Regions from separate parts of the Clostridium thermosuccinogenes genome, predicted to be linked through region 1. Evidence: riboswitches for the same ligand, from Rfam matches in the RefSeq annotation. Region 1 holds a riboswitch; the other holds the start of a gene.

Region 1 (15,160 bases):
CATTACGGGGGAAAATCAATATTTAGAATATATTTCAATTTATAAACTAAAAACGGAGGGGTTAATAATGAAGCTGGTTTTTGCAATTGTCCACGATGACGATGAGCGTAAGGTTATGGATGAGCTGAACAAAAATGGTTTTAGTGCAACCAAGTTGGCTTCGACCGGAGGATTCCTAAGGTCCGGCAATACTACGCTCCTTGTTGGTGTGGATGATGATAAAGTGACAAAGGTTATTGATATCATCACCAAAAAGTCTAAAAGCAGGAAGCAAGCAGTTACACCTGCATCGACTTTTTCGGGAATGGGAAGAATGTTCATGCCAAGGACATCGAGCAATTATATGGAGGAGTCATCCCTGGCCAGTGACGGAACCGATGAGGCTTTGACTGAATATCCTGCCGAAGTGGTTGTCGGTGGTGCTACAATTTTTGTGGTTAATGTTGAGCGATTTGAAAAGGTATAAAAGGTGCAAGGATATAAAGGGGGCGATTTTTCGCTCCCTTTTTGCGTACTTTATATAATATCCGGTATATTGGTCTAAACTATTTAAAAAAAATGTTATGCATGTGTATTATTTACAGTATTTAGAAATACTATATAAAAGTAGGTATCAAATTGCTGCTGTACCTGCCTGAGTACACGAGTGTTTTACGAGGTGACTCATGGATGAGATACAATAGATACCTGTCAAGCCCGATAAGGGCAAAAAAAAGAAAGTTGAAAAGGAAAAGGTTGCTTTTAGCATTAATTTTATTCACATTGTTGATTACATCAGTATATGCCGTGTTTGATAACGAAATACTGGACAGACTGAAAGGTGGATTTCTCATCGCATTTGAAAATGACCGGGATGGTGAAAAAAGGCAGGACACAAAGGATGATACCTATGAAACCACCGGTAATGGCGATGATGCGGCAATGTCTCAAAGCAATGCAGCTATGAAGCTGGAAGCAAGAATAACGAGGAAGGCGGAAGGCGATCTGCAGGAGAAAGGCTTTACAATTGAACCTAAGCCTATGGATACATCAGTTATAAAAAGAGAATTGGAAAACTATATAGAAGGGTTTGAAGGTCAGTACGGAATCCACTTTTATAGCCTATATGACAGATCGGAGTTCGGTATAAATGATACTGATGAATATGATGCTGCCAGTACTGCCAAATTGCCTTTAATCCTTCTTATCTATAAAAAAGTTGAGAAAGGCTATATAAATCTTGATGATATATTGACATACACAAAGGAGGATTATTCAGAAGGAACGGGAGTTATAAGGTATGTCGACTTTGGTAAGAAGTATACTGTAAGAGAGCTGGCAAAGCTTTCAATAGAGGAAAGCGATAATGTGGCCACCAACATGTTAAAACGGCTTATTGGTGGAGAAAAGGTTTATAGGGAATTCATGAAGCAGTCGGGCGGCATTGTTGTCGATTACGACAGGAATATTTCTTGTCCGAAGGATATGTCCCTGTATTTAAAAATGGTGTATGACTTTTATAAAGAGAATGAAGAGCTTGGCGGAGAACTAATGGAATACCTTCAAAACACAGCATTTAACGACAGGCTGAATAAATTGCTTCCACCGAATGTAAAGGTAGCTCATAAAGTAGGCACGCAGGTTCGTGCAGTGCATGACGTCGGTATTATCTATGCAGAGAAACCCTATATATTATCGGTAATGTCAAAGGATGTGGATGAGGCTGAAGCTCCGGACGTCATAGCCAATATTTCAGAAAAAGTATATAAATTTGTTGCAGGGAATTAGTTTTGCTTCCTTGCAACAAATTTTCTTCTTATAGCCCGGATTATGTTGAATATAATTACCAATACCTCCAACACGAGAAGTCCTGCTATCAGATACAATATATCCTTGTTCTCCATAAGGGTATTGAGAAAACGTGATTTCATGCTTTGCGGAGGATATATCTCGGTATCGGAATATAAGTTGACATTTATTGTGGTGTCGTCTGCCAGGACATATGTAGCTACTCCCAGGGGGTTGCTTTTTGTTACAGGGAGAGTTATCTCGTCGACCACTTTAATATTTATGCTTTTTATATAATCGCTGCCTATGGGATAGGTGTAATAAACACTTTCTCCACTTACCAGATTTATAGTTTTATCACCCACCTGCTGCCTTTTTAATATTTGTCCCTTTGATACCAGGATGCCTGATTTAAAATTTGTAAAACCATACTCCAAAAGAGTTTCAGCATCAGTGTAGACAGTTTCTTCCGATGACTCCAGTACAATGGCCATAAGGCGCCGGTTATTTTTTGTCGCTGTGGAAATAAGGGATTGCTTGTCCTTCTCGTTGTATCCAAGTTTTCCACCGTCAGTACCGTTGTAGCTCCAGAACAATTTATTCTGGCTTTTCAACACCGTGGAGCTGTCACTATAGAACCACAGCTTAATCGGGGTGGAAAAAATGTTGTTGAAAGTCGGATTGGACAGAGCATACTTCATTAATACAGAAAGATCGGAGGCTGTCGTATATTGCTTTTCGTCGTATAATCCGGTGGGATTATTGAACACCGTATCATTCAGTTTTAATTCCTGAGCTTTTGCGTTCATCATCTGCACGAATTTTTCAACATCTCCTGCAGTATATTCGGCAAGGGCATTGGCAGCATCGTTGGCAGATTTGAGCATCAGGGCATAAAGCAAATCTTCCACGGAGTATTTTTCTCCAGCCTCCAGATGCAGGATAGATCCTTCTGCATCCGAAGCCTCCTTGCTTATCGTTACCTTATCATACAAGTTGACTTTTTCGATGACTATCAGCGTGGTCATTATTTTGTTTGCGGTGGATATATGAAGCTTTTCATTAGCATTTTTCGCATACAAAGTCTGCCACTTGGCAGTGTCGACCAATATGGCGGACCTGGCGTTAATATCGACATTGGCGTTCTCCAATATATCAGGAATATTTCCTGCTTCCGGTGCTATATTGGCATTGTTGCGTATCGTATCATCAGCAAAACAAAGCTGAGATGAAACAAAAAACAACAAGAATATCAAAGCCGATATTTTAAGCATTATTTTTTTGCGCATCATATCCCTCCTTATATATGATGAGGGAGAAACAAGTCCCTCATTCACATAAATGATTACCGGCCATCTAAGTCAAGAGGTGTATAAATCTTTTTTTCCTCTATTAGTTATATAGATCATCCACATGCAGAGGCTCTCCATGCCGGTGTAAACAGTTGAAAATAGTATTTTGCCTGCAAAGAGGCAACTCTACTAAAATAGCCAGTTTTTATGTAATATTAATACTTGCTATCCTGTGCAATATCAGTACATGCTGTACTGCATGATCCGCCAGTCCGGCAAAGGACAGGCGGTGCAATCATACGCAATTACCTATATAAGCTAATATTAATTATACAGTTAAAATGTGTTCTTTGTCCACTTGTACTACATGGCAGGAATGCTGCCGAAATAAAAATAAAGGCATTGAATAATGCCTTTATTTCCCTTTTGTCGTCATGTTGTTGGGGGGTGTCTTATAAGGATTTTTTCTCATGTATCTTCCTGTTGGATCATGGTCCATGTCATCCTTCTCAGGTACACTTTCCCCCTTGAACCCGGCAGGTTGTGTAATAGGTTTTGATTTTTTGCTTTTCATTGCTACCTCCAGTACTGCCAAAAGGCAAATTATTACCCATGATCGGTGTGATATGAAATGCCGATTCAATATACCATAGTTTTTGCATATAAACAAAAGATATACTGCTTTGTTCTGGAATGCTGATGCTAATATGACCAAAAACCGAATTTTCCGGAAACAGCAGCAATATATTCCTGCTATAAAAAGATTACTCTTCACCTAAAATAATTATATGATTAGGTATAAAAGATTCTTTTTGTATGGATTTACCGGATGGGGTATTGAAGTCTTCTGGACAGGACTTGGATCTTTATTAAGCGGTGATAAAAACTTAAGCAGCTATACGAGTCTCTGGATGTTTTTCATATACGGCCTGGCTATATTCCTGGAGCCTATTCATGACATTATACAGGATTGGAAATGGCCGCTCAGAGGCCTGGTTTGGGTCGTGATAATATGGGGAATTGAGTATGCTACCGGTATGCTGCTTAGAGACTTGCTGGGGGTACAGCCATGGTATTACACCGGGCCTTTTGCCGTGGACTCTTTGGTAAGGTTGGATTTTGCCCCGGCATGGTTTGTGGCAGGGCTGTTGTTTGAACGAGGCCACAGGGCTCTGGATGCCTATGGAATTGCATGATGTTCATAGCTTGAGTGCCTATCGCAAAGCTCCTTTTTCCATTATCAGACATTTAAAATAACCGGAAAATTTATTATATTAAATATATGGAAGCTATGCGGCAAATAGCAGGGTAGCTTGCAGAAAGAATTAAAAATGTGGGGTCTCATCGATGGTACCAGGAATGGAAAGTAAAAAAGAGGTTAAAAAGAATAGGTTTTTGTGGGGAAGGCTTGCCCTGTTCTTGCTTTTCCAGGCTGTCTTGTTCTCGATTACATTCCCGCTTCTGGTCTTTTATGGGCCTTTTGACAATGTGAAGGCTATGGTGGTGGGGATGTCCATCAACTCATCCAAATTTCAATTTGTCGCCAGGACTTTTCTTCCGGAGGAGGAGATAGTAGAAATACTAAAAAGCAGCTATGCAGTTGATCCGACTGCCAGGGGGGAGAAAGTCCGGAGGCTGGAATTTGGTGAAAACCACAGCGACAGAATTGAAGTTTTTGATATCCAAGGCAAGGATTTTAAAGGAAAGATGATGGTCATATACGATCCTACAAGCATAGAGGTGGGATACTCCGAAAAAATGCCGGTATCGGGAGAAACCACCAGCAGCATTGCCCGTCGGAACAATGCTGTCGCTGCCATAAATGGCGGCGGTTTTACGGATAATGGCTGGGTGGGAACCGGTGGAAGTCCCATGGGTTATATCATTCATAAGGGTGAAGTGATATACAACCAATCGGGCAGCGAAAAGGTCAGGATGGATACTGCAGCCTTTACCGAAGATGGAATGTTGATAGTGGGTATGCACTCAATTGAAGAACTCAAGAAATATAATGTCAAAGAGGGAATCAGCTTTGGGCCGCCTCTGGTGGTGAACGGAAAGCCTACCATCACTACGGGGGATGGAGGCTGGGGGATTGCCCCACGCACAGCCATAGGGCAAAGAAAGAACGGAGAGGTGCTTTTTCTGGTGGTGGATGGCAGAAGCATTGAATCCGTAGGGGCAACCTTGAAGGATGTACAGGATATTTTGATAAAATATGGAGCTGTGAATGCGGTTAATCTGGATGGCGGATCATCAACTACGATGTTTTTTAACGGAGAGGTGATCAATAAGCCTGCCGACAGGCTGGGAGAACGCAAAATTCCTACTGCATTTATCGTAGTGCCCAAAAGCAGGGGGGATTTTGAATGAAAAAGCCTGGCAGAATAGCTGTGTGGGCATTTATATCATTAGCATTTCAGCTTTTGCTCCTGGCTTTTATAGACAGGGTTTACCTCCCCGGAAGGGTAAGCGATGTTGAAATTGTGAAATATGCGGAAATTGGCGGGCAAAAATCCGGAGGCAAAGTAAAGCTTCCGGAAGGAGCACAGCACGTCGCACTTTCTTTTGATGCCTCCTATGCATCTTATATACTGGGGGATGAGCTGGTTATTGTTGATGTAGCCGGCGGTGAAGAGGAAATGGTGCTTCAGGAAGGCTTTGTACCGGATTTTTATAAATGGCTTCCGGACAGGAATATGCTCATATACTCGACAAGGAAAAAAGGGGATGTCCGGGGTGATATATATGTCGAAACCTATGACGCCGACAGCGGGGTTGTCCGGGATTACCCCGAAATATCCGGGTTGCCTGAGGGCAGCAAGGTTGTGGATATCCAGCTCTCAACCCTCACAAACCTTGTGTATGTAAAGGTGGCAGCCGGGCCGGCCAGGGCAGAGATATATTGTTACAACATTATGGAGGAATTGAGCCATGTTATGGCCGTAAGCCCGGATACGGACATGCATCTTTTAAATTACAGTGATATCCTGTTGTATCAGCGGAACGGATCAGATATTTTTGTTAGGTATAATTCAAAGGGTGAAGAAAGGGAGCTTGATTTAGGGAACAGCATGATTCTGGGAGTGGACGTGGAGGATGTTGTTTACCTGGGAGAAAGGGACCAGAACGGAAATGTCGAAAGGATAAAATATGGGACTTTGCAGGAAATTCAGGAAGGCAAGTTTTCCTACGCTGAATTAATAATTCCGTGCTCAACGGAGCATATCTGCATAGCCCAGGACGGAAGCATATATCTTAATGAAAGAGACAAAAGAATGCTTCATGAGTTAAAAGGAGAAATCGCTATGGAATACCGGGGGAAATATGTGGGAGTGTTTGGTAAATATCTTGTCACGATGGACAACGATGTGTTATATATTGAGATTGTATAGGAAAAATTTGGGCGAGTTTAGCTGGTCAAAGCAATATTTGATTTGAGAGAAGTTTTTGAGGCAAAATCAATGAATATTGTTTTAAATGCCCTGCTTGGGGTAAAATAATAATTAATAAAAGGTTATTATAATGTCTATAGGATTCAGGAATAGATTAAATTGTGTGGGAGGCATAATATGGCAAGTGAAAAAATTATAGTTATATCAGACAGCAATTTTGAGCAGGAGGTGCTCCAATCCGACAAACCGGTTCTGGTTGATTTCTGGGCTCAATGGTGCGGACCATGTAGAGCGGTATCGCCTATCATGGATGAACTTGCAGAAGATTATGACGGCAAAGCAAAGGTTGCAAAGGTAAATGTGGATGAACAGGGAGAGATAGCAAACAGGTATAAAATAATGAGCATTCCTACCGTCATGGTGTTTAAAGGCGGACAGATGGTGGAAAAGGTGATCGGTGCCCGTTCCAAGAGTGAATATGCGGGTTTGATTGATAAACATTTATGATAAAATTTTGAACATAGCGAAGAACAGGACATAGAAGTGAAGGGATTATTAAAGGGAGCCATCTCAAATTTCGTTTTGAGATAGCCCCCTTTTTATATTTTTTGATAGCATCATAGCATATCATGTTATTTCGATATTGTCTGCAACCCCATTTAGAATAACATTAATTTTTGCAAAATCAAAGTATTTGCTTCCCGGCTAAAAAGCTTCTTTGAGGACTTTCAGGCTTTGAAACATGAATGCCTGCATCCTTTGTGTTGCCTAAATGCCCAGGATTACCGATGCTGTACTGAAATATATAATGAGGGACAAAGCATCTACTATGGTTGTTATGAACGGGCTTGCCATAACTGCCGGATCAAATCCTATTTTTTTGGCAAGCATGGGCAATATGCAGCCTACAATTTTCGCGACGAAAACGGTTGCCGATAATGTAATGCAGATAACCAGAGCCACATATAATCCCACCCTGTCAAAGAGCATGAGCTTTGCAAAGTTGAATACGGATAGGGTAATAGCGCACATTACAGCCACCCGCGCCTCTTTCCACACCACTCGCAGGATGTCGGAGAATTGTATCTGCTGCAGCGACAATCCGCGGATGATGGTGACTGAAGCCTGACTTCCGGAATTGCCCCCGGTATCCATAAGCATAGGTATAAATGCCGTAAGGACGATATATGTCGCAAGGGCCTTTTCAAAGCTGGATATAATCATACCGGTAAAGGTTGCGGAAATCATAAGAAGCAGCAGCCAGGGAATACGGCTTTTCCAGATCTCAAATACAGACAGCTGGAAATAAGGCTTATCCGGCGGGGTTATGGCCGCCATTTTGGATATATCCTCCGTAGTTTCTTCCTGCATTACGTCGATAGCATCATCCACGGTTACTATTCCAACAAGTCTGTTTTCTGTGTCTACAACAGGGATGGCCGTGAATCCGTACTTTGCAAAAATCTGTGCAACAGCTTCCTGATCTTCATGTGTGTTTACTGAGATCACGTGTGGATCCATTATTTCACTGATTTTTGTATCTTTTGCCGCCAGAATTATCGTGCGTATCGATATGGCACCCACCAGTTTGCGCTTTGTGTCGGTAACATAGCAGACGTCTATAGTCTCCTTGTCTATGCCGGTAGCGCGAATATGATCGACAGCATCGCTCGCGGTCATCTCCGGACGCAAATCAACAAACTCAGTGGTCATTATGCTTCCGGCGCTGTCTTCCGGATACATGAGCATTTCGTTGATGAGCCGCCGGGTTTCGGGATCAGCCTGGGAAAGTATACGTTTTACCACATTTGCCGGCATCTCCTCAATAAGGTCAACTGCGTCATCCATATACAGCTCATCTATAATCTCCTTTAGTTCCTTGTCGGAAAAACCGGTGATGAGAAGCTGTTGCAGATGGCTTTCCATCTCAACAAACACCTCCGCTGCGAGCTCTTTGGGCAAAAGCCTGAACAGCAGCGTGAGCTTTTGCTTTGGAAGACCCTCAAAAAGTATTGCGATATCGGCAGGATACATAGTGGTAAGAATATCTTTCAGGCTGTTGAATTTCTTTTGTTCCAGAAGCATTTCTATGGTTGCTTCAAAGGTTGCGGTGATTTCTGCCATAGGTCATTCCTCCAATCTTAAGTTTTTCAATGTTCGGAAAAGCACCGAACAAAGTAAGACAGGAGCAAGACACAAACGGCCGAAGCGTCAGATAACAATGGACGCTTTTGTATATAGCGGTACCATGTCATTTAACTTTTCAATTATACTCCGACCTGGGTTTGTGCCGTTACTACTGCCAGCGTCCATGTTTTTCACCTCTCTTGATATGAAAAAATAAATCCCATGCATATCAAACGGAGTACATGGGAATAGACGATTATATCATGCAGCACCGTTTGAGCTTTAGCATCACAGGGCGATGAAACTGCATTAGGCTATGCCTTGTGCTTCGACATAACCTGCTTACCATCTCGTCGTGTCTCCACTACTTCGCGGCAGCAGTCCGTATCCCTGTGGTAGCCTTGCCTACCGGATTTTGTACATTAATATTCTATCCATACTCCGGTACTTTGTCAATTAAAAGTTAACCGGTTTATATTTCGAAGTTTACCATTGAGGTAATGGATAATTTGAATAATTTTTGTAAACAAAAAGGATTTTTATGATTTATATGGAATATATACTTATTAACGTATTATTTTTCCATTTGTGGGGGAGGAAGCTATATGGCTGGAGAAAAACGCTTTAGAACATCCGTATTCGGCTTTAAGAAATCAGATGTAAACCTGTACATAGAAAAAATGCTGAAGGAATTTGATGATAGATTGAAGGAAAAGGATAATGAGATAAACAACATAAGAAATCAGCTGAGGGAGTATAAATCCAAATATGAAGATATAAACCGGAAGTATGAAGAAATAGGCAATGAACAGAAAAAAATTGCATTGGCCCTTATAACAGCTCAGGAGAATGCAAAAAATATACTGGACGATGCTAAAAACAAGGCGTTGGAAGAGAAGAAGCGCATGGATAAGCTGATAGAGGAAGAAAAAGAGAAGCTTGTCGATATGAGAGGAGATTTCATGGAACTGAAATCAAAAATCATCGGGATTTTGAGCAAATATGATAAGCAGCTGGGAGATGTAGTTGATGAAATAGATGAAAATATAAATAATATAGATAGAGAGATAAATGATGATTTAAATAATGATATAATCAATGACAGAATTGCTTAAGTCTGTATTGATATAAAAGAGATTTTCTTATATAATAGAAATAATAACAAAATATTATTAAAAGCGATGACAGAGAAGAGTATATATATGAATTTCACAGCGAGCCGGAGGAATGGTGAAAGTCCGGAAAAGGATTATATAGAAAGCAGCTCTTGAGTTTCTCTTTGAGAAATAAAGCCCATGCTTACATATGAAATATGCGGGCAAGGCTTTAATGTAGAAGAAGACGTTACCTCGCGTTATAGAGGCACAGTATGAAGGCTTAGGCCAAGTACTGGTAGAGAGAACATCGTGAAGATGTTAATTAGGGTGGTACCGCGAATAGCTCTTTCGTCCCTTTTGGATGAAGGAGTTTTTATTTTATGTAATATATGCGAAATAATTCAATCAAGGGAGGTTTTGATTTATGGAGGAAATACTTGAGCTGTTGGAGAAAAACAACAAGCTTACGGAGGAGCAAATAGCCGTAATGCTCAACAAGAGCGTGGAGGAAGTTCATGAAGCGATACGCAAGATGGAAGAGGATAATGTGATATTAGGTTATAATACCCTGATAAATTGGGAAAAAACCGGCAGAGAAAAGGTAATAGCGCTGATCGAAGTTAGAGTGACTCCTCAAAGGGGAGAAGGTTTTGACAAAGTAGCTGAGAGAATATACAAATTTCCACAGGTGAAGGCCTGCTATCTGATGTCCGGAGGCTTTGACCTTACTGTTATCGTTGAAGGAAAGACCATGAAGGAAGTAGCGCTGTTTGTCGCAGAAAAACTGGCGCCTATTGAGTCTGTTCTCAGCACGGCTACCCATTTCGTGCTGAAAAAATACAAGGATGAAGGAGTAATCTTTGACAAAAAACCGGAGGATGACAGGGAGGCTGTTGTATTATGAACATGTCGGATATGATATTGCCCCATATAAGGGCTGTGCCTCCTTCCGGTATACGCAAATACTTCGACCTGATAAATGAGATGAAGGATGCAATATCCCTGGGGGTGGGCGAACCGGATTTCGTGACTCCATGGGCTATCAGGGAAGCGGGCATATATTCCCTGGAAAAGGGTCATACGCATTATTCCTCCAATGCAGGATTTATCGAATTAAGAAAGGAAATTTCCAAATATCTTAAAAGAAAAATCGATGTGGAATATGACCCCGTGGACCAGATACTGGTGACTGTCGGGGGCAGTGAGGGCATTGATGTGGCTATCAGGGCTCTGGCAGGGCCGGGGGACGAGGTGATAATCCCGGAGCCGAGCTTTGTGGCATATAAAGGCTGCACAGCTTTTGCCGGAGCCACCCCTGTTGTTATAAACTTAAGGGCAGAAGATCAGTTCAGGCTTACCCCGGAGCAGTTGGAGAGTGCTATTACCAGCAGGACCAAGGTGCTTATACTGCCGTTCCCGAACAATCCCACAGGCGCGATTATGGAAAAGGAAGATATTGATAAGATTGTAGAGGTGCTGAAAGACAAGGATATAATCGTATTGTCCGATGAAATATATTCCGAGCTGACCTATAAAGGAAGGCATGTATCAATTGCCAGCTATCCTGAAATGAAAGACAAAACCCTCTTGATAAATGGCTTTTCCAAAGCCTTTGCCATGACCGGTTGGCGGCTGGGCTATGCCTGTGGACATCCGGAATTGATAAGTGCTATGAAGAAGATACATCAATACGCCATAATGTGTTCTCCCACCACATCCCAGTATGCTGCCATAGAGGCCTTGAGAAACTGCGATGAGGATGTGGCTCAGATGGTTAATGAGTATAACATGAGAAGAAGAGTGATGGTTGACGGCTTCAGGAAGATGGGTCTGGATTGCTTTGAACCGCTGGGAGCCTTTTATGTCTTTCCATGCGTCAAATCCACCGGGTTGACTTCCGATGAGTTCTGTGAAGGAGTCCTCAGGGAAGAAAAGGTATTGATCGTGCCCGGTAATGCCTTTGGTGACTGTGGAGAAGGATATTTCAGGGCAACCTATGCCACTTCCATGGAGAATATTTACGAAGCCTTGAGAAGAATACAAAAATTCGTGGAAAGGAACAGAAGGTAAGGAACTTGATAATGTACAAAATGATAGCCATCGATCTTGACGGCACTTTGCTGAATTCAGAAAAGAAAATATCCTCTGAAAACAAAAGGTTTATAAAATTGGCAATGGATATGGGAGTGAAGGTTGTGATTTGCTCCGGGAGGGTATACAGAGGGGCAAGGATGTATGCCCGGGAGATAGGCTCAAAAGATCCGGTGATTGCCTGCAACGGTGCCGTTATCAAATGCGCTGATACAGGAGAAATACTCTTTAATAATCCCATGTCTGCCGATGATTGCGCGAAAGTCATCGACATATGCCGCAGGGAAGGCATTTACTTTCATTATTATGTAGGCGATACCCTTTATGCAGAAAAAATGGAAAGGTCGGCTTTGTCTATCTGGAAGAGGAATAAGGAGCTTCCGGAGGAGGATCGCATAGATGTTCAAATAGCCGATGACCTTATAAAAGTGCTTAGGGATTCCGGAGAGCTTCCGCTGAAAGTAATAGCAATATGCGATGATAAGGAGCGGCTTGCGAAAGCGAGGGCTGAGGTGGAAAGGATCGGTTCGGTTGATGTCACCAGCTCCGGTTCCAACAATTTCGAGGTGATAAAAAAAGGCAATAACAAAGGCAGAGCCCTTGAGATACTTACAGAAAGGCTGGGTATAAAGCGGGAGGAGTTAATTGCCATAGGAGATAATGAAAATGACGCCCCAATGATCAGATATGCCGGCCTGGGGATTGCAATGGGCAATGCAGAAACCTTTATAAAAGATATGGCTGACTTCGTCACACTTACCAATGAGCAAAATGGCGTGGCTGCAGCCATCAGGAGGTTTATAACCGACCGAGCTTGAAGCAAAGCATCTGATTTGTAAGGTGAAGTAAACATAATATATCAAATGGTAACCACAAATCCGAAGGAAGCATATAATGTTACAAAAGACTTGAAAGGAGGATTTTTGTGGATTACAGCTGCATGCCTTACAGTCAGATGCTGAGTCCTGCTCAGTGTGCTTCGCCCCTTATGCAGTATCCGACAGAAACTCTGGAGGATATGTATCCTGATATATACAGGGTTGTTTACCCAAGAGTGATGGATGCATGCCTGGTATATGATGTTCCGGGTAATCATGAAATGCACCCGTACCCGACGAGAGCCGCTGTGGAAAGAATAGTGGATGAAATATACCATGATACTATGATGGAACTGGGGTGGGCTGAAAACGACAAGGCCGGAACTGGCGACAACAGGCAATTTGGTTTTTATGGCGGCTTTTCACCGTATGGTTATGCTCCTTATGGATTTGGCACACCATTCCTAAGAGATCTTATATCAATTTTATTAATAAGGAGATTACTGGGAAGAAGGGGCATTTATAGCTATTAAAGAGGTTGTTTTCAAACCTCTATTTATTTTGAGGCTGGATAAATACGCGAAATTGCGGATTTGTCCGGCTTTTTTGATGCTTAGAATTGTTTTATGTGAAATCTGCAAATGCATGATGTTTCAAAATGGCTTTATATATGAGTTGCAGGACGGGATTGAAAAAATTTCCTGCCGTGGTTATAATAATCTTGGGTGTAACATTCTTAAACGCAAATATTGGCAAAGAGCATGAAGCTTACCGTTTCCGGCGACGGAAGCCATGTCGCAATTTATTATGAAGTCGAAAGTAAGCTTGGGCTCTTGTTTTATATCAAGCTAATAAATTTCAGTCAGGAGGTAATATTATGGAGTATTTTGAGCTTATAGACAAAAGGTACAGCGTTCGAGGATACAAAAGCGATCCGGTGGAGGATGAAAAAATCAAGAAGATACTGGAAGCCGGAAGGATAGCTCCTACTGCTGCAAACCGTCAGGGGTTTAAAATCCTGGTGATCAACACCAAAGGCCGTGAGGACGAGCTGAGAAAGATATACAATAAAGACTGGTTTGTCACGGCACCGGTTATTTTGGGCGTATGTTCGATACCGGAAAAATGCTGGGTGAGATATGACGGAAAAAATTCCAGCGATGTGGATGCGGCCATTGTTATGACTCATATGATTCTGGCAGCGAGGGATCTGGGCCTTGGTACCTGCTGGATCGGAGCCTTCAATGTGGAAGCGGCCAAGGAGGTTCTGGGAATTGATGACAGCATGGAGCCGGTGGCTTTTACTCCTCTGGGCTATTATGACGAGGCTGGCGTCCAAAAGAAAAGAAAGCCGATGGAAGAGCTCGTAATATATAAATAGAACAGCTTTATACATAAAGCAGGCTGTAGTCTGCCAACCTGCCGGAACTTTTAGGCATCCCTTTTATCCCTTTACGGCACCGCTCATAATGCCTTCTATGAAATTTCTCTGGAACAGCAGGAGAATATCAGCACAGGCATGAATATGAACATTCTGAACAAACCCAGCGCTTTTATACGGCGGATGTTGAGAAAATTTGCAGTACTACTGCCAGAAAGATTTGAATCGGAACCTGAAATATCAGTATGAAAAAAGTATTTCCGATTGCTTTCCTGAAGGTGGGGTCTGTCAATATATCTGAAATTGCTTAAGCCTGCGAAGCTGAACTTTCCGGCCCTGTATTTTGTGAAGCTTACTATGATCGAATAGATGCTTGGATAAGCCATGAAGGTTATGAATATTATTAGGAACGGAGCTATAAAATCCAAGGTATTATCTCTTTTTTTATATTGCCTTTCAATAGGCTCACTTCTCCTTCTTGATTTAATTATTTTCAAGTTAAAAACTAAAACCTCGTACCCACGTCTTGGCGCGAGGTTTTAGTCATTAACATGGCTATCTGCCCGTTGGTAGATCAAAGGGGACTATTTTGCGTTTATCTTGCTCTGAGCATCTTTCGTCGCAGCCTCCAAAGCCTGCCTGGGGTCCATCCTGTTGGCAAGGATGTTGCCTGCCGCAGTTTTCATGGATTCGGAAACGTCGGTGAAATAAGGTCCCCACTTGGTTGCCGGCGCACCGGTCAAACCGGCGAAAATGGTGCCTACTTCCAAGCCTCCGAAATATTCGTCTTTAGATTTGAAGTACTCTGTCTCATAGGCAGGCTTGTAAGACGGAAATTCACCGTATTTCATGTTGATATCGCTTCCTTCCTTGCTCTTTATGGCATACTCAAGAAATCTCTTGGCTAAATCAAGGTTCTTGGTAGTGGAGGAAACCGCGAGAACAGAACCGCCTGCATTGGCATAGACATTTCCGCCTTCTTCAAAAGCGGGTATTTTTGTTATTCTCCATTTTCCAGCAGTATTTTCACAGGAGTTTTTCATGGTGCCCATGTACCAGGCCGGATAGGGGAAAGCCACCAGCCTGTTTTCATTGATGGCAGCAATCCTGTCATCCCACGCATTCGGGATATCCATGGCAACCCCTGCATCGATCATCTTTAAGCATAACTCGGCTGCCCTTATCATTTCTT
Region 2 (17,992 bases), 1.5 Mb from region 1:
AGGAAGAACAGGGATACTATCTACAATATTGCCTTTGTTTTGCACCGGTTAAATCAAAATGAAGCGGCACTTGGATTTTTAAATGAAATAAACTATTCAGAAAAAGATACAGAATTCGCCCAATTAAAGCACCAGATAGAGGAGGCATTATAATGAATGATAAAAAGATATGCTTTATAAGCTGTGTTAATGATCATGAGCTCTATCGGGAAGCTCTCTTTTACATCAATCAGTTGGAAGTACCGGAGGGTTATGAAATAGAGTGCATTTCCGTAGAGAATGCCGAATCTATGGCTCAGGGATACAATGAAGCTATGAAGGCCTCAGATGCGAAATACAAGGTGTATTTGCATCAAGACGTGTATATAAGGAATCGTTTTTTCATTAGAGATATTATAAATATCTTTAAAAGTGATGATAGAATTGGGATGATTGGTGTTATAGGTTCCAAAACAATTCCTCCAAGCGGTATATGGTGGGAATCTGGTAGAAAGTGTGGAAAAGTATTTGATAGTCATACAGGTGAAATGCAGCTGTTGTCTTATGGCGATGTACAAAGCGAATACGATATAGTGCAGGCTATAGATGGTCTTATTATGATTACACAGTATGATGTTCCATGGCGCGAGGACATATTTGACGGATGGCATTTTTATGATATTTCACAATGTATAGAGTTTAATATGAGAGGATACAAAGTTTCCATTCCGAGACAGGAACAGCCTTGGGTAATACATGACTGCGGCCTTGTAAATGTAAGAAACGGATATGATAAGTATCGTTCCATATTTGTTAGTGAGTATAGCAAGTTTTCTATCTTTACTGATGGAGAAAATGATATGAATTTTTATAGCTTTGGTATAAATTCTAGGATTGACAGAGGATATGATATTTTTTGCCCTGAGGGTATCTCTATCGGTAATAATGTTTTAATTCAAAGAGATTGCTGGTTAATGCTTCCTTTTAATAATTTTTATGGTAGTCCCAGGATTGTTATCGGTGACGGTTGCGATATAGGTAGAAGATGCAATATTTCTGCTGCTAACCGAATTGAGTTAGAGAAAAATGTACTTGTGGCTCCTAATGTTCATATATCAGACCATAACCATGCATATGACTTGATTGGGATTCCCATAAAAAACCAGGGCATAGATTCATTTAACAACGAGGTTGTAATTGGTGAAGGCTCTTGGATTGGAATTAACAGCGTTATCGTTGGGAATGTACATATCGGTAAGGGTAGTGTAATTGGTGCTAATAGTGTGGTTATTGATGATTTACCAGAATACTGTGTGGCAGCAGGCAATCCTGCTAAAGTAATTAAGCTGTTTGATAGAGTTTCTGGAAAATGGATTAGAGTGAAAGACAAGGAGCATCTAGATGAAATTCTTAAAGCTAGAGAGACTGCATCCCCTTTATTATCAATATGTATACCTACATTTAACAGAGCAAAAAAACTAGAAAAATGCTTAAACTCAATATACAGCCAAATTGGTAATGATTCTAATTTTGAAATTGTAATATCAGATAATAATTCTCCTGACAATACAAAAGAGGTAGTTGAGAAATATAAAGCAACGTATAGTAATATAAACTATTATAAAAATGATACGAATATTGGTCCAGAAAGAAATTTCATAAGTTGCATTAAAAAAGCTAATGGTAAATATGTTCTATTGCATGGTGATGATGATTATTTTAAGGCTGGTACATTATACAAATTATTAAATATCATAATGAAAATTAGTAATTGTTCTTTGTATTTTATTAATGTTTTAAAAGATGATCAGAGTGTAGAGATTTTAGAAGGCCTAGATGTTTTTTTAAAGGAGACATCAATAAATTCAACTTTTGCTTCATCTATCCTTTTTAGCAAAGAGGAATTTGATTGTATTGATGATATATGTAAATTCATTGGAAGTAGCATAAACCATTTATACTGGCAGTTTATGCTTTTGAAAAAGAATCCAACCTTTTGCTTGATCAACGAATCTATCTTTTATCAAGATAAGAATGAGAATTCTGGATATAATTATGGAGAAGTTTTTATTAAAAATTACTTAGCAATACTAAACTATTTTGTAGAAGATGGAAGTCTTAGCGCAGAAGTGGTGAAGGAAGACAAAAAGAAAATTTTAGATTCAACAATATTCTACTGGTATAAGTATATTCTTGATAACAACCTAGACTTGGATGTTAGCAATCTGGAGAACATATTTATAGAGCATTATAAGGATGAACCTTATTTTGAAAAAGCTCACTCAATTATAAAAGCTATAAAATATAATCGATAGTGTTCTCAAAAGTATAAAGGGGGGTACAGCATGAAAGTAGTAATACTAGCAGGCGGTTTTGGCTCTCGCATAAGTGAAGAATCACATCTAAAACCTAAACCTATGATTGAGTTAGGTGATAAGCCAATATTATGGCATATAATGAAAATTTACTCGCATTATGGTTATAACGATTTTATCATATGCTTAGGGTATAAAGGCTACTATATAAAGGAGTACTTTGCACATTACTTTCTTCATGAATCGGATGTCACTTTTGACTTTGGAAATGGAGGAAATATGACGGTTAACAGTAATTTATCCGAACCGTGGAAAGTAACCCTTGTTAACACGGGAATAAACACAATGACTGGAGGTAGAGTTAAAAGAATTGAGCCATATATAGGAAACGAGACATTTATGTTAACTTATGGAGATGGAGTAGCCGATATAGATATTAATGAATTGCTTAGATTCCATAGATCACACGGAAAGCTTGTTACACTTACATCTGTACAGCCGGAAGGAAGATTTGGTCATCTTAGTATTAGTGCTGATGATAGAGTGTTAGGGTTTGAAGAAAAGCCAAAAGGAGACGGCAACTGGGTAAATGGAGGATATTTTGTAATGGAACCGGGTATTTTTGAATACTTAAATGGAGATGACACAGTGCTTGAGAAGTACCCACTAGAAAGATTAGCTATAGAGGGAGAACTTGCTGCATATAAGCATACAGGCTTTTGGTATTCTATGGATACCATGAGAGATAAAAACTATTTGGACCATATATGGCAAACCGGTAATGCACCATGGAAAGTATGGAGGTAATCAATAAACTTATGATAGATGTAGGCTTCTGGAGCAATAAAAAAGTATTAGTGACAGGACATACAGGGTTTAAAGGCTCATGGTTGAGTATATGGCTTTATTCTATGGGTGCCAAAGTAATGGGATATTCATTAGAACCACCTACAGAACCAAGCCTTTATAAAATATGCAGAGTAGATGAACTAGTTGTTTCGCATATTGGAGATATTCGTGATAAGGAATCTCTAATTACCTATTTTATGTCATTTAGACCAGAAATCGTCATACACATGGCAGCTCAACCAATAGTACGTGAGTCCTATAAAAATCCGGTTGGTACATATGAAATAAATGTTATGGGGACAGTTAACCTGTTGGAAGCTGTTAGAATGAGTCCAGGAGTTAAAGCCGTAATTAATGTTACAACAGATAAATGCTATGAAAATAAGGAATGGGTTTGGGGATACAGAGAATTAGACCAGCTTGGCGGGTACGATCCTTACTCAAATAGCAAAGCTTGTTCCGAGCTTATAACCGAATCATATAGAAGTTCGTTTTTTAACCCAAATGAATACGATACTCATGGAGTGGCTATAGCAACAGCGAGAGCTGGAAATGTTATTGGTGGAGGGGACTGGGCGACAGACAGGCTTATACCAGATTGTATCAAAGCATTGCTTAGTAATAATGAAATCTTAGTAAGAAACCCTAACTCTGTTAGGCCATGGCAGCATGTACTAGAGCCCCTTTCTGGATATCTAATTTTGGCACAGAAGCTTTTTGAACAAGGACCAGAATACTCAGGAGCTTGGAATTTTGGACCGGAGTTTCCTGATGCCAGACCGGTAAGCTGGATCGTAAGTGAATTGTGTAGACTTTGGGGCAAAAATGCGACTTTCAGAATAGACAAAAGCAAGCAACCTCATGAAGCAAATTATCTTAGGCTGGATTGTTCCAAAGCTAAGCAAATGCTTGGGTGGAGCCCAAGATGGGATATTGAAACTGCGTTGAAAAAAGTCGTAGATTGGACACTAGAATATAAAGATGGATTAGATCCAAGGGAATCCTGCATTAGACAGATTAATGAGTACTTAAATACTTAAGACGGAGTGTGATAGCTTATATGGAAAACTCATTAGATAAAGAGAAAGCACTTAGAGAGAAAGTAATTAATGCTGCAATTGAGCATTATAAGGTAATGCATGGTCAAAACAAAGGTAGATTTACCCCTGGTGATCGCATCTCCTATGCAGGAAGAGTTTTTGATGAAAAAGAAATATCATACTTGATAGATGCTTCATTGGAATTTTGGCTGACTTCAGGTAAGTATGCTGATATGTTTGAAAGGAAATTCGCAGAATTCCTGGGTGTAAATTATTGTTCCTTAGTGAATTCAGGTTCTTCTGCCAACTTGCTTGCTTTTATGGCATTAACATCTCCGGAACTAGAAGCAAGAGCCATAAAACGAGGGGATGAGGTTATTACTGTTGCAGCAGGTTTTCCAACTACAGTAGCGCCTATAATACAGTACGGAGCAGTTCCAGTGTTTATCGATGTTACTATTCCAGAATGTAATATTGACTGTTCGTTACTTGAGAAAGCATTGTCATCAAAAACAAAAGCAGTCATGCTTGCTCATACTCTTGGTAATCCTTTTGATCTTGAAGCTTTGAGAAACTTTTGTGACAGACATGGATTATGGCTTATAGAAGATAATTGTGACGCCCTTGGAACTAAGTATTATTATAATGATTGCTGGAGATATACAGGTACAATTGGTGATATTGGCACTTCAAGTTTTTATCCTCCTCATCACATAACTATGGGTGAGGGAGGGGCAGTTTATACTAATAATTTAAGATTAAAGAGAATAATTGATTCTCTTAGAGATTGGGGAAGAGATTGCTGGTGCCAATCGGGATATGATAATACATGCAATAAAAGATTCAGTCAGCAATTTGGTGAGCTACCGTATGGATATGATCACAAATATGTATATTCACATTTTGGTTATAATCTGAAAGTAACCGATATGCAGGCTGCAATTGGTTGTGCTCAGTTAGAAAAACTCCCAGCATTTATTGCAGCTCGAAAACACAACTGGAAAATTTTGAGATCTGGTTTAGACGGTTTTAGTGACAAGTTTATATTGCCAAAGGCAGCAAAAAATTCTGATCCCAGTTGGTTCGGATTTTTGATTATGGTTAAAGAGGATGCAGGATTTACAAGAGATGAATTTGTTGATTATTTAGAAAGCAATAATATTCAGACAAGGATGTTATTTGCTGGTAATCTTATTAAGCATCCTTGTTTTAATGAAATGAGAAACACAGGAGAAGGTTATAGAGTGGTTGGTAAACTTACTAATACTGACAGAATAATGAATCAATCTTTATGGATTGGCGTATATCCAGGTATGACACATCAAATGCTTGAGTATATTATCTCTAAAATTACTGACTATGTGAGGAGATATAGGTGAATGCAATTTTAGTAGAAGACTTTAAAATCATAAATAAATATATCGACAAGTCAGCATTAATGAATAGTAAATGGTTTATAACAGGCTCTACGGGAATGTTGGGCTCATATTTTGTATCATTTCTCAGTTGGTTAAATGAAAATGAGCTGAATAATTCACTTACAATGACGCTGACGCATAGAAGTAAATCGATAAAAGATGATGCAAATATAGGTTACCTGACGAACAAAAAATATATTAATTTTGTGCAAGTTGATTTAAGTTCTGAGTTCGAAGCAATAAAGTATCATGGTGAGTATGACTATGTTGTACACGCAGCATCGAACGCTGCTCCAAGAATATATCTCGAAGATCCTGTAGGCACAATAAATACAAATGTGAGAGCAACACAAATATTGCTTGAAAGTCTTAAGAAATCTAAAAAACTTAAGGCATTTATGTATGTAAGCTCAGGAGAAGTATATGGTAACCCTCCAATGGAAGCAGTGCCTACTCCTGAAAGCTATATAGGTGTGACAGATAATCTTTCAAATAGATCATGTTATGTCGAATCAAAGAGATTTGCAGAAACAATCTGCTGGAATTATTATAAACATTATGGAATGCCTGTGAGGATTATAAGACCTGTACATCTATATGGTCCAGGTTTCAGAGAAAACGATAGCAGAGTTTGGGCTGATTTTATTATGAAAGCAGTGAATGCTAGGGACATAGAAATATTGGGAGATGGGCTTTCACGAAGAGGTTTCTGCTACTTAGCGGATGCTGTTGTACAAATATTACTGGTTTTGTTACATGGAGAAAACGGGGAAGTATATAATATTGGAAGTGATAAGCACATATCAATCAAAGAGTTAGCTGATGTTATTGCATCTTTGACTAATGATACAGTTAGTGTAAAGATAAAAAACGATCTGCCGGACTATTTAAAAGGGAGTCCTCAGATATCATGTCCATCGGTAGAAAAAGTTAGTTCTCTTTCAAAATTACATTATACTACTATAAAAACAGGGTTAGATAGAACAATGAAATGGTATAATATCAAGTTAAAAGGAGAATACGATGAGTGAGAATTATTTTAATCTTATTAGTGAATGCAGGTCATGTAGGAGTAAAAATATTATAGAAATGTATAAGACTGAATACATACCAGTTGCGGGTATTTATTATGATGAGGGTTCTAAACCTCTTAATATTAAGTCACCAATGACTTTGCTATTTTGCGAAGACTGTGGGCTAGTGCAGCTCAAAGAGACTATTAGTTCTAATATATACAGCGACTATAATTTTAGTGGAAATACTATGAATTCGTATAAGAACCATTTGGAAAAGATAGCCGGGCTAATTGTTGACGAATGGAATATTAAGAATAAGCATGTATTTGAAGTAGGTGCAAGTGATGGAGCATTGCTTAAATATATAGCAGACAAAGGAAACAATAAAGTTGCAGGAGTAGAGCCCTCAAAAAAGCTTTGTGATTATGCACATAGCTTAGGTATAGATCTCAAGAATGATTATTTTAATGGAGATTATATAAGGAGAAATCCTGAAGAGAAATATGATTGTGTAGTAGTTAGACATGTAATGGAGCATATTGATGATTTAAATGATATAGCGGATTCCTTACGCAAAATACTAAATGAAGATGGACTGCTTGTAGTAGAAGTGCCTGACGTTGAGGCTATATTAACCAATAATCTTTATTCAAATATATTTCACGAGCATTTGAACTACTTTTCGCAAGTGTCAATTAACAGGTTATTTGCAAGATATGGATTTAAGTCTGTTTATGAAACAAAAGTTAATATCCATGGAGGCTCCTTACTCGTATTTTATAAACTAAGACAATTAGATGAAATAAGCAATATTAGTAAAGAATTCCGTAATAAGCTTAAAAGTTTTGCTGAGAATATTAGCAAGTACTATTCTCGAATTAATAGGCTTATATTGGATTTGTCCAGAGAAAATAAGATTATCCATGGGTATGGAGCATCTCACAGAACTTTCATTTTGCTTGGTAATGCTCATTTGCACGACTGTATACCTATTATATATGACAGTAATCCTTTCCTAGATAATAGAAGACTTAATGGCTTTCATTCATTGGTCATGAACCCTGATACCATAGTAAACAATAATCCTGATACTATTGTGGTTTTTGCAACTTCATATGAAAGCGAAATAGTAAAGGATTTAAGAGAAAAATATCACTATGATAAGCAGATAATATCCTTAAGATTTGAGGCGGATGAATCTAATGATTACAAAAGAGATTAGGAAATCCATATTGCAAATGGTGTATAGATCAAAATCATCTCATATTGGGAGTTGTCTTTCTATAGTTGAAATTCTATATGTATTATACTTCAAAGTTATGCGCATAGATCCTGCTCATCCAGACAATGAGAGCAGAGATAAATTCATTTTAAGCAAAGGTCATGCAAGTGCAGCATTATACGCTACACTTGCTGAAAAAGGTTTTTTCCAAAAACAATTATTGGAGCGATTTTATGTAGATTATGGTTTGCTTCCGGGACATGTAGATATGAAAGCAGTCCCGGGCATAGAAGCTTCTTCTGGTTCTCTTGGACATGGGTTATCAATAGGAATAGGAATGGCTATAGCAAATAAACTTTCAAATAATCCAGGGCATATTTATGTTTTGCTTGGTGATGGTGAATGTAATGAGGGTTCTATATGGGAGGGTGTAATGATTGCTCCAATGTTAAAGCTCGATAATCTTACAGTTATTATTGATTTAAACAAACTTCAGGGGTACGGTAGAAGTGACGAAATTATAAATCAATCTAATATCATTGAAAGATGGAAAGCCTTTGGGTGGGACACTTACGATATAGATGGGCATGATACAGAAGAAATTGAAGTTGCGTTAAAATATTACCATAGCATGCCAAAGGTAATAGTCGCTAATACAATAAAGGGAAAAGGAATATCATTTATGGAAAATAAGTTAGAGTGGCATTACAAATCTCCAAACACTGAGGAATATCAAAAAGCACTGGCGGAATTAGGTGATTAAAATGAGAAATGCTTTTGTTAGATGCCTTATGAAGCAGGCAAAAAAGGATGATAGGATTTTTGTTATTACCCCTGATTTGGGTTACTCGGTGTTTGATACTTTTGCAGAAGAGTTTCCCGACAAATTTTTGAATGTAGGAATTGCTGAGCAAAATGCAATTGGCATTGCTTCCGGATTAGCATTATCAGGAAGACTTGTATACGTATACAGTATAATACCTTTTATGACAATGAGATGTTACGAGCAAATAAGAGTCGATGTAGCATATATGAATACAAACGTAAGAATTGTGGGAGTAGGAGCAGGATTATCTTATGGTTCGGCAGGCGCTACCCATCACGCTATAGAGGATATTGCTATTATGAGAGTTCTTCCCAATATGACAGTATGTTGCCCTGGAGATCCTTTAGAAGTGGAGTGGGTAATGAATAAAAGTGTAATGTATAATGGACCTATGTATATAAGGCTTGGTAAGAGTGGTGAATCAAATATTCACCAGCAAAAAATAGGATGTGAATTTGGTAAGGCAATACCATTACTGAAAGGAGATACTCTTGCAATATTAACTACCAGCAATATGCTTGAAATCGGATTCGAATTAAGTAAGAGGCTCAGGGAGGTTGGACTAAGCATAGAGTTAGCGAGTATGCCTGTAGTAAAACCTTTAGATGTTGAGTATATTATGCAATTAGTAGAGAGAGATCTCTCTATAGTGACTCTTGAAGAACACAGCATTATTGGTGGATTTGGTAGTGCAGTAGCTGAGGTTATAGCAGAATTAAATTGTAAAGTGAAATTCAAACGAATAGCTATTAAAGATTGTTATTCACATTGCGTTGGAGGGCATAGAGTCTTAAGGGAGCACTTTGGTTTGTGCACTGATAAGATATTTTGTGAATTAATAGGCTTTTTGGCAGATAAGTGATAATATCGATATGACAATATTAATCGGAAATCATAGTCCACTAGGCTATGAAATTAAAGGGTTTTGGATGATAAACTGAATAGTAAGGAATTTATCAGTACGAATATTGAAGGAACTTACACATTATTGGAAGCAGCAAAAAAAGCCTGGCTGGAAAACGATATCTGGGCAGAGGGAAAGAAGTTTGTTCAGGTTTCTACCGATGAAGTATATGGCTCTTTGGGAGAAACCGGATACTTTACCGAAACAACTCCATTGGACCCTAGAAATCCTTATTCTGCAAGCAAAGCTTCTGCAGATATGCTGGTAAAATCCTATTATGATACCTACGGAATGCCGATAAATATAACAAGATGCTCTAATAACTATGGACCGTATCAGTTTCCTGAGAAGCTGATACCTTTAATGATTAACAATTGTCTTAATGGAAAAGACCTGCCTATTTATGGAGATGGGAAAAATATCAGAGACTGGATTTATGTCAAAGATCATTGTCGTGCTATTGATTTGGTTGTAAACAATGGTCAAATAGGGGAGATTTATAATATTGGTGGTAAAAGTGAAAAAACCAACATTGAGATAGTAAAGACAATTATTAATACTCTGAAGGATTTGCTGGAAGATGGTGATGAATGTAAGAGTTCTCTTGGAGAAAACAGGATCAGGTATGTAAAGGACAGAAAAGGTCATGACAGAAGGTATGCAATTGATCCGTCAAAGATTAAAGCCCAATTAGGCTGGGAACCTGAGACATCCTTTGAAGAAGGAATTATTGCGACTATAAAATGGTATCTGGAAAATAGTAAGTGGTTAAATGAAGTAACTTCTGGAGAATATGAGAAATATTACAGTAAAATGTACCCTAATAGGGAAAGGGAGTAGGTATTTTGAGGGGGATCATATTAGCAGGGGGCAGCGGAACACGCCTATACCCAATAACCAAACCCATAAGCAAGCAGATAGTGCCGATTTATGATAAACCGATGATCTACTATCCCCTATCTGTTTTGATGCTTGCAAATATAAGGGAAATATTGATTATTTCAACACCGAGGGATTTACCGTTATATAAGGAGCTTTTTGGTGATGGAAGTCAATTGGGAATGTCCTTTTCCTATGAAGCACAAGCTCAACCAAATGGGATCGCAGAAGCGTTTATTGTTGGAGAGAAGTTTATAGGAAATGACTCAGTTGCTTTGATATTGGGAGATAACGTTTTTTATGGCCATGGCTTTTCTGGCATACTACAGGAAATTTCTCTCTTGCGCGAAGGTGCGTGCATATTTGGATATTATGTAAACAATCCGAAAGCATATGGAGTGGTGGAATTTGATGAAGAGGGACATGTGCTATCCATTGAAGAAAAGCCTGAGAAACCTAAGTCCAACTACGCTGTGCCGGGACTTTATTTCTATGATAATAATGTAGTTCAGATTGCCAGAAACCTGAAGCCATCGCCGAGAGGAGAATTGGAGATTACAGACGTCAACAGGGAATATCTCAGGAGAGGCTGCTTAAATATGCAAATATTAGGAAGAGGCTTTGCATGGCTTGATACCGGAACTCATGATTCCTTACTGGAAGCCAGCAATTTTGTCCAAACGGTTCAAAAAAGACAAGGCCTTTATGTTGCTTGTATAGAAGAAATAGCATACAGGAATAGGTTTATAACAAAAGAGCAGCTACATACACTAGCGAAGCCATTAATCAAGACTGAATATGGACAGTATTTAATGAGATTATAGGATTTATTTAGGAAGTACCGATGTCAAATGTATGTAAACATATTCTACCTTCAATCCGATATATTTATTAGCACGCTATATGGAGGGATAAGTATGCAAATAAATGGCATGGATGCCGCTTCTATGATAAAGACAAACACGGATGTTACTGCAGTTGCAAAAGCTAATACCAATACAGTGCAAAAAAAAGGCGATTTGCTGGAGAACAAAAGCATATCAAGCTTGACGGAATTTGATAAAATGACGATGCCTGTGGCTGAAAAGGTACTGATTGATGCCATTGAAAGGGCTAATAAATCCTTGGCAGGCACCAACCGCAAATTTGAGGTTTCAGTGCATGAAAAGACCAACGATATCATGGTAAAGGTTATAAATACGGAAAGCAATGAGGTAATCAGGGAAATACCTCCTGAAAAAATCCTTGACCTCGTAGCTAAGCTATGGGAGCTTGCCGGAATTATCGTGGATGAAAGGAGATGATGGGCATGGCTACCAACAGTTATATCAATGCGATGAGCAACAGGTTCAGGATGACAGGAACCAGCGGTTTAGATGTCGAGAGCATGGTACAGCAGCTTATGAAGGTTGAAAGGCTGAAAATGGACAAGCTTGTCAAGAGCAGGCAGTTGAAAACGTGGATGATGGAAGACTATAGATCTATAACCAACAAAATGAGGGAGTTTTATGATACATATTTCAACATAGCTAAGCCTGCTACCAACTTTACTTCTGCCAGCGCTTTTACTGCATATAAAGCAGTATCTTCCAATTCAGCCATATCAGTTACGGCAGGAAGTGGAGCTACTACAGGTGTGCGCCAGATTACAGTGAAATCGACCGCTTCTGCTGCGACAAAAAACGGAGCTTCAATGCCAGCTTCATTAAAAGGTGCTTCGGCAGTAGATATGACCAAGATGAAGAAGGGAAAACAGTTTACCATCACCTTGGATGGAGTTACAAAAACCATTACATTGGACAAGGATTATTCTTCAGGCACGGTATCAGAACTGGCGGGAGACGGGACAAGCGGCCTGCAGAAGCTGATAGATGATGCTTTTGGAGCAGGTAAAATAAAAGTGGAAGAAGACAAGAATAATCCCGGCGCATTAGTATTTACACCGGCTCTCAAAAGCAGTTCCTTAAGCATAGGAAATGCTACGGACAGTTACCTGTCAGTACTGGGACTGGTAAATGGAAAGAGTAATGCGATTACCAGCGGTGCTATAACGGATTTCAGCGGAACGGAGTTTAAGGATAGGGAGTTCAAAGTACAAATAGGCTCCGGTACTGCGGTTACCGTAAAAATTAATGCAGAGGTCAATAGTATTGACGAACTTATCAATAGTATAAACGACGCTCTCATTGGAACAGAAGTCAAAGTTGACGGAAAGACCAGCAATCTTGGTAAATATGTCAGGGTGATAAAAGACTCCGGTTCATCTGAATCTGACAAGTTGAAGTTTGTAGCCATTGATTCGTCCCAGACGATTAAGCTTCAAAGCAGCGACAATTCCGATGCCGATCTTTTATCAAAGATTGGCATAAGCTCAGGAACGTCCATTAGCAACCTGTCGGGTTCTGTTAATATCAGCGCTTCCGATGCATATAAGAGTTTCAATATAAAGGTTGATGACGGTACTACTGTCAAAACTGTAAACATTTATTTGGACGGCGATTATACCGATTTCTCTGATTTGCAAGCTGCAATACAAAGCCAGATAAGTGACAAAGTATCCGGAGTATCCGGAGTTGAAGTGCGAATTACAGATGGAAAGATCAGCTTTGTTTCTACAGATCAAAATGCTGTAAAGCAGATCACTGTGGAGGCTGAGGATGTCAGGTCCGCTTTAGGGTTTAGCTCATCCCAGACTAGCAGCAACAGGATAAACCTGAACGATACCCTTGAGAATATAAACAAAAGTGGGATTTTAGCTGAGAATTTTAATTTTGGAACAGATGATGAACTGTCTTTCACAATAAACGGCGAGGAGTTTACAGTATCCAAAACGGATACGTTGAGCAGCATAATATCAAGAATCAACAGCAGCAGCGCTGGGGTTACAATAAGGTATGATACGGTAAACAACCGTTTTGCCATCCAATCCAAAAACACAGGAAGTGCTGCCGTTATTGACAATGAGGACAATACCGACGGTGATGGGGGCAACTTCTTTAAAGCCCTTGGCATAACAACTACAACGGATCAGGGAGGAAGTATTACCAGAGGTACCAATGCCAGCCTTACTATAGATGGAGTGGATGTGGAGCGCTCCACCAACGAATTCACCATCGAAGGAGTGACATATAAGCTGCAGGAAATGGCCAGTGGTGCCGACCCAATCAGTGCAACCGTCACGGTATCCTCCAATCCCGATGAGTTATTTGAGAAGATAAAAGGCTTTGTAGATAAATACAATGAATTGGTGGGGCTTATCAATACCAAGTTAAATGAAGAAAGATTCAGGGATTATGAACCTCTTACTTCTGAACAGAAAGCTCAAATGTCGGAAAATGAGATAAAGCTGTGGGAGGAAAAGGCGAGGTCAGGTTTGCTGCGCAATGACAGCACATTGAGCAGTATTTTAAACAACATGAGAAGAGCTCTTTATGACGCTATCTATTCTGACGCTTCTGACAGCGATTCGAAACTGTCTTTGCACCTCAGCTCCATAGGAATAACTACAAGCAGCAACTATAAGGACGGAGGCAAGCTGGTGATCGATGAGCAGAAGCTTAAAAATGCCATAATCAACAATCCTGATGAAGTGGTGCAGCTGTTTGCCAAGGATGATTCTGGGATATCCTATTACAATACCCTTTCCGACTCTTCAAAGAAGTCTGAAAGGTATAAGGAGTCGGGCCTGGCTGTGAGGCTTTCCGATATAATACAGGATAACATAAGGGTTATTGGAAACAGCAACGGACAAAAGGGTGCACTGCTGGAGAAGGCAGGAATGATAGGAGATTCGTCTGAATATACCAACCTTTTATATAAGGAAATAAAATCCTATGATAAAAGTATTTATGAGATGACTATAAAGTTGATCGAAAAAGAAAATAGTTATTACAACATGTTTGCAGCCATGGAAGATGCTCTGAACAAGATGTATTCCCAGAGTAGCTGGCTGGCTGCCCAATTTTCGCAAGGTTAAGATGTAGCAATAATACGGAGGTGTGCTAATAGTGATAAATAACCCCTATGCCCAGTACAAGGAAAATTCTGTTTTTACCGCGACTCCTGAGGAATTGACCCTCATGCTTTATAATGGGCTCGTGAAGTTTATATTGCAGGGGATTAATGCTATAGAGGAAAAAAACATAAAGAAGGCTAACGGTTGCTTAATAAGATGCCAGGATATAATTACGGAATTCAGAGCGACTCTGGATATGAACTATGAAATTTCCAAAAGTTTCGACAGTATTTATGAGTACATGTACAGGCGTCTGGTGGATGCGAATATCAGGAAGGACAAAGCCATATTGGAAGAAGTCCTCGGATATGCGAAAGAGCTCCGCGACACCTGGCAGGAAGCAATGAAGTTGGCGAAACGCGGAAGATAGTAATACCTCCAAAAGCGCAAGAGTAAAATTCTCGTCGCCTGCAATGAGTTGGCGCTTTCCTTGCAGTCTTGTAAATTGCTTAGTTCATGTGTGAATCCATCTGATATAATAGTAGATGGATTCATATTGTTTTAGAGGTCTTAAATTTCACAGGGACGTTATTGATGTCCGGAAGGAGTTATATATGGTGGATATTTGTATAAGAAAAATGATAGAGTTATCGTCAAAAAAATATTCTCTCCTGCAGGACATGCTGGAATTGACCCGGGCCCAGTCCGGGACTATAACAGAGGATGGGATTGAGAATCTGCAAAAACTCATAGCAGAAAAGCAAACTAAGATAGAGGAAATCGACAAACTTGATGAGGAGTTTACCTCCTGCTTCCAGCAGCTTAAGCAGGAATTGAAGGTAGAGAGGCTCGAAGAAATCAATAATGCTTCCATTCCAGGCATAAAGGAACTGAAGGATACTGTCGGGAGGATAATGGAGCTCCTGGAAGAAATAAGAAAGCTGGAATCCCGGAACATTGAGAATGCTGAAAAGTTGATGGATGGGCTGTCAACTCAAATAAAAAAGCTCAATCAGGGTAAGACTATAAATGCAGCATATGGAAAAAATGTAGTTGCAGCACCGCCGTCATTCTTTGTGGACAGCAGAAAGTGAGAAATGAATTTGCCGGGATAATTGCCGAAGCAATATATAACACGAAATTGATTCTTGGAACCGGTAATTCTATTGACATGGGATAAAGCCGGATATATAATAAAAACACTATTGAGATGTAGATTTGCATCGAAACATGAAGAATTAACTTGCTTTTTTATGTTCCGATGCTTATAAGAATATTAAATAAAAAATGCTTTGTTAGGCGAGGCTCCTTTATAGACACATGCTGCTACCCGGAAACGTCGAGAGACGCCAAATGGGTCAACAGGCACTGCCGGATTAAGGTTTTGCTTAATGTAGCTGGTTGGTTAACACCTACGCTATAAAGTGCTAAAGCTCAACGAGGGAAGAAACGTATATATTAATATGTATATTAATTATATTAAGCTTCCACTCGTCTGGAAGTTTTTTGTTTTTATATAGAAAAATAGATAAGATATGATAAATTGCGCAAATTCTATAAGGAGTACAAATAGAAGATTTACATATAGAATTTTACACATTTAAAGGAGGGTGCCGGGTATGATGGAAATATTCAAAAGCAGTGAAAATGGACAGGAACTCTATAGCATAGAAAATATTGAAAAAGGATGCTGGATAAATCTAGTTGCTCCTACGGAGGATGAAATGAACCGTATCCAGAGCTCCCTGGGTGTATCATCCAATTTTTTAAGGGACCCGCTGGATGAAGAGGAAAAGCCCAGAATAGATGTTGATGGCAACCAGACCCTGATTATTGTAGACGTGCCTTATGTTTATGAAGAGAATAAGGAGCTCAAATATGAAACCATCCCTATGGGTTTGCTTGTGGCAGAGGACTGTTTTATTACCATATGCCTGAAGGAAAACACTGTCCTTAGGGTTTTCAGGAGTAAAAAGGTAAAAGAATTCTTTACTTTTAAAAAGACGAGGTTTACATTCCAGATACTTTTTGAGATAGCAAGGGAGTTTCTCACCTATCTGCGGCATATAAACAAGAAGACCGACGATGTGGAAAGAGCGCTTCATAAGTCTATGAAAAATAAAGAACTGCTGAAACTTCTGGACTTTGAAAAAAGCCTTGTGTTCTTTACTACATCTCTCAAATCCAACGAAATTGTGATGGAGAAGTTATTAAGGGGAAAATATCTTAAAATGTATGAAGAGGATCAAGACTTGCTGGAGGACGTAATCATTGAAAACAAGCAGGCTATTGAAATGGCAAATATATACAGCTCCATTTTGAGTGGCATGATGGACGCTTTTGCCTCAGTTATATCGAACAACCTGAATATCGTGATGAAATTTCTGACATCGGTGACGATAGTTTTGTCTGTACCTACGATGATATCCAGCTTCTTTGGAATGAACGTCCCTGTACCGTATGCGTCTAATCCTCTGGGATTTTTCTATGTGTTGCTTATATCTCTGGCAGTATCACTGGTGGTAATATATATCCTATCAAAAAAGGAGATGTTTTGAAAAGCCCATATCCTTTATACGCTATACTTCCGATAGATATCCTTTAATTCACTCCCCTGAATTGAAGGATATTTTATTTATCAGCTCTGATACAACATCGCTTATATCCCGCCCGGAAAAGAAGGAATATATGACAATTGCTATTATTGCTATCAGGGCTAGAATTGCCAGGGTCAGTAAAAAGTTGCGAAATCTATGCTTCTTACGGGATACATAAGTTACTCCGCTGATTTTCATATGCAAATACCTCTCTTGACTATAAACTCATTTAATCTTATTATATTTTTATTTAAATATAATGTAAAGTATGTTTATGTATAGTGACTTTTTGGAGGAAAATATGACTTGCAATATATGTCCCAGAAATTGCTCTGCCAAAAGAAGCAAAAATCCGGGTTTTTGCTGCATGGGAGAAATGCCGGTGGTTTCCAAGGCCTATCTGCACATGTGGGAAGAACCTTGCATAAGCGGTGTGAATGGTTCGGGCACCGTCTTTTTTTCCGGATGCAATTTAAAATGCGTTTTTTGTCAGAATTATAAAATAAGCCAGGAGAATTTCGGAATAGAGATAACTACAGACAAGCTGGCGCAGATTTTTATCAACCTCCAGCAAAAAGGCGCCCATAATATAAACCTTGTAAATCCAACACATTTTGTAAAACAGATAAGGGAAGCTCTTCAAAAGGCTGAAGGGCTCAAGATTCCTGTGGTTTACAATTCCAATGGGTATGAGAAGGTTGAAACTTTAAGAACGATGGAGGGTATGATAAACGTATACCTGCCGGATCTAAAATATTACAATCCCGAAGTTTCAAAAAAATATTCAGCAGCTTCCGACTATTTTGAGGTCGCTACTGCAGCGATTTTAGAGATGTACAGGCAGGTGGGGGGAGTTGTTTTTGATGAAAACGGGCTGCTAAAAAAGGGTATGATAATACGCCACCTGATATTGCCGGGTATGGCGAAACAATCCATTAAAATTTTGGACTGGATAAAAGCAAACCTTCCCGGGGATATTCTAATAAGCCTTA

What was found. Region 1 has a riboswitch for magnesium ahead of mgtE (magnesium transporter). Riboswitches for the same ligand answer to the same signal wherever they lie in the genome.
Region 2: linked by a shared signal. The riboswitch ahead of CDO33_RS00745 (magnesium transporter CorA family protein) and the one ahead of mgtE (magnesium transporter) in region 1 are both predicted to bind magnesium.

Annotation. Positions count from the first base shown of each region.
Region 1 covers NZ_CP021850.1:3,341,774-3,356,933, reverse strand. The annotation lists gene CDO33_RS14805 (cyclic-di-AMP receptor) at 68-466, shown strand; gene CDO33_RS14800 (serine hydrolase) at 670-1,767, shown strand; gene CDO33_RS14795 (D-alanyl-D-alanine carboxypeptidase family protein) at 1,764-3,059, opposite strand; gene CDO33_RS20920 (hypothetical protein) at 3,475-3,633, opposite strand; gene CDO33_RS14790 (putative ABC transporter permease) at 3,848-4,255, shown strand; gene CDO33_RS14785 (phosphodiester glycosidase family protein) at 4,419-5,432, shown strand; gene CDO33_RS14780 (TolB-like translocation protein) at 5,429-6,454, shown strand; gene trxA (thioredoxin) at 6,632-6,961, shown strand; gene mgtE (magnesium transporter) at 7,223-8,578, opposite strand; M-box (ykoK) riboswitch at 8,845-9,001, opposite strand; gene CDO33_RS14765 (hypothetical protein) at 9,187-9,696, shown strand; T-box leader at 9,754-10,037, shown strand; gene CDO33_RS14760 (Lrp/AsnC family transcriptional regulator) at 10,103-10,582, shown strand; gene CDO33_RS14755 (aminotransferase class I/II-fold pyridoxal phosphate-dependent enzyme) at 10,579-11,748, shown strand; gene CDO33_RS14750 (Cof-type HAD-IIB family hydrolase) at 11,760-12,587, shown strand; gene CDO33_RS14745 (hypothetical protein) at 12,695-13,120, shown strand; gene CDO33_RS14740 (nitroreductase family protein) at 13,465-13,968, shown strand; gene CDO33_RS14735 (sugar ABC transporter permease) at 14,064-14,465, opposite strand; gene CDO33_RS14730 (ABC transporter substrate-binding protein) at 14,553-15,160, opposite strand, start outside.
Region 2 covers NZ_CP021850.1:149,967-167,958, forward strand. The annotation lists gene CDO33_RS00670 (glycosyltransferase) at 1-153, shown strand, start outside; gene CDO33_RS00675 (glycosyltransferase) at 153-2,294, shown strand; gene rfbF (glucose-1-phosphate cytidylyltransferase) at 2,325-3,101, shown strand; gene rfbG (CDP-glucose 4,6-dehydratase) at 3,083-4,183, shown strand; gene rfbH (lipopolysaccharide biosynthesis protein RfbH) at 4,204-5,562, shown strand; gene CDO33_RS00695 (NAD-dependent epimerase/dehydratase family protein) at 5,559-6,632, shown strand; gene CDO33_RS00700 (class I SAM-dependent methyltransferase) at 6,625-7,839, shown strand; gene CDO33_RS00705 (transketolase) at 7,820-8,602, shown strand; gene CDO33_RS00710 (transketolase family protein) at 8,631-9,527, shown strand; partial or broken gene CDO33_RS00715 (dTDP-glucose 4,6-dehydratase) at 9,618-10,409, shown strand; gene rfbA (glucose-1-phosphate thymidylyltransferase RfbA) at 10,415-11,272, shown strand; gene CDO33_RS00725 (flagellar protein FlaG) at 11,366-11,752, shown strand; gene fliD (flagellar filament capping protein FliD) at 11,758-14,424, shown strand; gene fliS (flagellar export chaperone FliS) at 14,453-14,833, shown strand; gene CDO33_RS00740 (flagellar protein FlgN) at 15,018-15,497, shown strand; M-box (ykoK) riboswitch at 15,688-15,856, shown strand; gene CDO33_RS00745 (magnesium transporter CorA family protein) at 16,023-16,961, shown strand; gene CDO33_RS00750 (hypothetical protein) at 17,010-17,198, opposite strand; gene CDO33_RS00755 (radical SAM protein) at 17,368-17,992, shown strand, end outside.